DNA from 2 places in the Marinomonas sp. A3A genome. Region 2 is predicted to be linked to the other one. Evidence: predicted binding sites of a transcription regulator. Region 2 holds the regulator's gene; the other holds the start of a gene.

Region 1 (2,416 bases), 1.0 Mb from region 2:
GCTGGTTATTGCCTGCGCTCATGCCGTTACTTAGGAACAAGTTTTCGATCAGGTTCGACGGGAAGTAAACCGTTTCACCATCGGATTTTCGGGTATAAGGAATCGTACAAATGCCGCGTGCTTTATTGCCTGAGTTAGTATCAATCAAGTGCGAGCCAAACAACTCACCGTCTGGGTTATAAATCTCTAGGCAGTAATCATCTAAGATGCCTTCTGGCAGAGAATCGTCCTCGGTTAACGCAAACCATTTTTCATTTGGGTAATGGACAAATTCGCTGTTGGCGATTTCAGTACCAAAGAATTGGTCGTTGTAAAAAAAGTTGTTGTTCAAGCGTTCGATAAACTCACCAAGAGCGGAACACAGCGCGCTTTCTTTGGATGCGCCTTTACCGTTGGTGAAACACATAGGCGACGCTGCGTCACGAATATGCAGTGACCAAACGTTCGGTACTATGTTGCGCCATGAAGAGATCTCAATTTTCATTCCAAGATCCGCTAGCATGGCCGTCATGTTGGCAATGGTTTGCTCTAGTGGTAAGTCTTTACCAAGAATCACGGTACTCGTCGCGCTATCAGGTTGGCCCATCAACATGGCGTTAGCGTCTGCGTCTAGGTTTTCAACGGTTTCAATTTTGAATTCAGGCCCTGTTTGCACCACTTTCTTAACAGTACAGCGGTCAATAGAACGCAAAATGCCTTCGCGGTCTTTGTCAGAAATATCGTCTGGTAATTCGACTTGAATTTGGAAAATCTGGTTGTAGCGATCTTCTGGATCGACAATGTTGTTCTGCGACAAACGGATGTTGTCTGTGGAGATATCGCGAGCCTTGCAGTAGACCTTGACAAAATACGCCGCACACAAAGCAGAAGACGCCAAAAAGTAATCAAATGGACTTGGTGCAGAACCATCGCCTTTGTAGCGGATCGGCTGATCGGTGATAACGGTAAAATCGTCAAACTTGGCTTCAAGTCTCAGATTGTCGAGAAAATTAACTTTGATTTCCATTGAATAGGGTTTCCACTTTTGTATGCGAGTTGCTCTACCAAAACCTTTCATCGGCTGGGGTGAGTCATTAGCCGGAATTATCGGTGATAGAGGGGGGCTGAGTAAAATCAAATCGGTGTTTCTGAAAAACTAAATGCCATAGCGCTGTTTTTTCTCTTTGATTCTTTAGACCTATATCAGTGTTGTTTGAAATTTAAACAGCTATCACGGTGGAAAGGTCTATGATGCTAGAAGAGTGAATACACTGATGGAAGTGATGCAGTATGGAATTTAAAGATTATTATAAGATTCTGGGTGTCGCTGAAAATGCCGATGCTTCCGCAATAAAAGCGAGCTACCGAAAGCTCGCTAGAAAATATCATCCTGATGTCAGCAAAGAAACCAACGCTGAGCAGCAATTCAAAGAGGTAGGCGAAGCCTATACAGTTTTAAAAGACCCAGAAAAGCGCGCTGAGTACGATGTATTGCGTAAGCAAGGCTCTCGTCGAGCAGATGGCGGCTTTCAGCCACCGCCTGATTGGCAATCTGCTCATGCGGGTCAAAGGTCACATAGTCAAAGTAGTAACGCTGATTATAGTGATTTTTTTGATTCTATTTTTGGGGCGAGTGGCGGCGGATTTCGTCACGCGGATGATTTTCAGCGTTCGGCCAATCAGCGAGGCCGCGATATACATCATAAAATCGCTTTGTTTTTGGAAGAAGCACATCTTGGCTGTCAACGACAGTTATCTTTGCGAGTGTCCGAGCCAGATCAAAATGGTTTTATAAGGCCGCGGGATAAAACCCTAAATGTGAAGATTCCTGCTGGTGTTATACAGGGACAACATATTCGTTTGGCCGGACAAGGCGAAGCGGGTGTTGGTGGTGGAAAAGCTGGGGATTTGTTACTTGAGATTGAATTCGCACCGCATCCTTACTTTGCGGTTGATGGAAAGAATATTTTACTAACTTTACCCATTACCTGTTGGGAAGCAGCTTTGGGAACCAGTGTAGAAGCACCAACGCTTAGCGGTAAAGTGAAGTTAAAAATTCCGAAAGGCGCGAGTAGTGGTAATAAACTTCGCATAAAAGGTAAGGGCTTGGTTGGTAAAGCAAGTGAAGTCTCTGGTGATCAGATCGTAACTTTACAAATTAGCTTGCCAAAAGTGCACAGCAGTGAAGCCGAAGCGCTTTATCAGCAATTAGCTGAGTGTGAGTCTGAATTTAACCCACGCCACGTTTTTGAGAGGTAGAAGGTGTCTAAGTCAGAGATAGTAATAATCGAATCTCAACATGAACATATGTTATTCACTCTTGAAGAGATTTGCGAGCGATGTGGTACGCACGTTGACATCATAATCGAAATGATCGAATACGGTATTGTGGAACCGGTCGAACCAATTGAGCAACCAACGGAATCTGTTTGGTACT
Region 2 (2,416 bases):
ACAGTAGATTTTTAATAGCAGTAAATTATTTACGCTTAATAATAAAAAAGGTGGCTGAGGCCACCTTTTTTATTATTCGTTCAATTCTTACTCGCCATCATAAGCGCAAAGGCTAAAAACAGGTATATCACTGTCTCTTAGTTTTTGGCTTCCACCCAAATCTGGCAAATCTATAATAGCAGCGACTTCTTTGATATTTGCGCCTTGACTAGTCAATAACTTGATTGCAGCAAATAGGGTGCCGCCAGTCGCAATCAGATCATCAAACAACAATACTTCATCGCCCGCTTTTACAGCTCCCTCTTGGATTTCTAATTCTGCTTCACCATATTCCAGCGCATATTTTTGTGAAATAGTCTTTCCTGGAAGCTTACCTTTTTTACGCACTAAGATAAGAGGCTTTTGAAGTTCATAAGCCAGAACCGCTGCAATCAAAAAACCACGGGCATCGATACAGGCTATATGAGTGATATCCGTTGCGATATAGCGATGTACATAGGCATCAACGACCATTCTCATACCTTTAGGGTCACTGAAAATAGGGGTGATATCTCGGAAGCTAATACCTTGTTTTGGCCAGTCTTCTATTGTTTGTATTAGTGATTTAACGTAAAAATCGTCGTAAAGCATTCCAGTTGAGCCTCATTATATCAATCAAATATTGGCGATTTTACCACAATCACTCGCAACCCCCACGAGTTTTTGCATTTCGGGGAAGTCAACAATCTCAATTTCTTTCCCATCAACATGTATTAGTTCATTTTTTTGAAAACGTGTAATGACACGACTAACTGTTTCAACTGCTAATCCAAGGTAGTTACCAATCTCCCCGCGAGACATGGAAAGGCGAAAAGAACTAGCGGAATAGCCACGTTTTTTAAATCGATTAGATAGGTTTAATAAGAAAGATGCCACTTTCTCATCGGCATTTTTTTTCCCCAACAAAACCATCATCTGTTGATCATCGGATATTTTTCGACTCATCACCTTAAATATTTGATGTTTCAAAGAAGGAATCTGTGAAGATAACTCTTCAAGGTGACTAAATGGAATCTCACACACTGTAGTGGTTTCCAGTGCCTTTGCAGAAACCGGATAGACATTTGAATCAATCCCGCTTAAACCGACCAATTCACTAGGACAATAAAAACCTGTGATTTGCTCTTCGCCAACTGATGTGATGTTGAATGTTTTTAAAGTACCAGAGCGAACAGCGTAAACAGAATCAAATGTATCGCCTTGGCGAAACAAAAACTCACCTTTTTTAAGTGGCTTTTTGCGCTCAATAATCTGATCTAATCTATTAATATCTTCATCAGCCAATGCAATTGGGAGACAAAGAGCACTTAGGCTACAATTTTGACACTGCGAAGTAAGGGTGCTGTTGAATCGTGACTGTGTGTGTGTCATTGACATGTAAATCTCCCTGATCTCGATCTATATAACTTTTGAGTATTTTATGGCGCCATTAAGGTATTTATCAAAGACCATACAAATACAGCGAATTAGTAATCTACCGCGTTCTGTTACTTTAATAGTGGTCTGCATTCCACTACAGTCAATATCTAACATACCATCTTTTACCATGGGAGTTAGCCTTTCCATCTCTTCAGAAAAGTACTCAAAGAAATCAATATTGTATTTCTTTTCAATAACAACAACATTCAGCTCAAATTGAGAAATTAATGTCATTATCACTTGATGACGGATTCTATCATCCAGATCACTAATATAACCTTTAGCGATTGCCAATTGGCCTTTCTCAATACTACTCCTATAAATTGATAAGTCTGTATGGTTCTGAATATAAACACCATTTAAATCGCTAATAGCGGAAACGCCAAAAGCAACCAAATCGGTACCAGCATGCGTTGTATAACCCTGAAAGTTGCGCTGTAGCTGACCTTGCTTTTGAGCAATCGCTAGGCTATCTGTTGGTTTTGCAAAGTGATCCATGCCTATATATTCATAACCAGCAGAGATTAAATATTCTGTACTCATCCTCAATAGCTCAAGCTTCATGCTTGATATAGGTAAGCTTTCATCTGAAATTCGTCTTTGAGCACGAAATCTATCAGGTAAATGGGCGTAGTTAAAAAGCGATATACGCTCAGGAGATAATTGAATCACTTGTTCCAAGGTCTTTTTAAAACCTTCGATAGACTGGTATGGCAAGCCATAAATTAGATCGAAATTAATCGACCTAATGCCTAATTTTCGAGCATCGTCAACAAGAGTGGCTACCATCTCAACAGGCTGAACACGGTGAATAGCTTCTTGAACCTTGATGTCAAAATCCTGCACACCAATACTAATTCGATTAATTCCCTTTTTTGTTAACAGCTTCAATTTAGATAGACTGATCTCCCGAGGATCAATTTCAACACTGTAATCCTGCGTGCCATCATTGATTAAG

Evidence for each region. The regulator FNR, encoded in region 2, switches genes on or off when oxygen is low (the NO sensors DNR and NnrR bind a similar motif). The targets are predictions, from matches to a motif close to TTGATNTANATCAA.
Region 1: CYL31_RS15570 (DnaJ C-terminal domain-containing protein) is a predicted target of FNR. The motif match lies at 1,173-1,186, and genes of this name have one in related genera.

Annotation. Positions count from the first base shown of each region.
Region 1 is NZ_CP025532.1:3,331,850-3,334,265, reverse strand. It holds gene CYL31_RS15575 (OsmC domain/YcaO domain-containing protein) at 1-1,006, opposite strand, end outside; gene CYL31_RS15570 (DnaJ C-terminal domain-containing protein) at 1,270-2,238, shown strand; gene CYL31_RS15565 (chaperone modulator CbpM) at 2,242-2,416, shown strand, end outside.
Region 2 is NZ_CP025532.1:2,305,854-2,308,269, forward strand. It holds gene CYL31_RS10710 (YfaZ family outer membrane protein) at 1-15, shown strand, start outside; gene CYL31_RS10715 (adenine phosphoribosyltransferase) at 88-630, opposite strand; gene fnr (fumarate/nitrate reduction transcriptional regulator Fnr) at 655-1,416, opposite strand; gene hemN (oxygen-independent coproporphyrinogen III oxidase) at 1,438-2,416, opposite strand, start outside.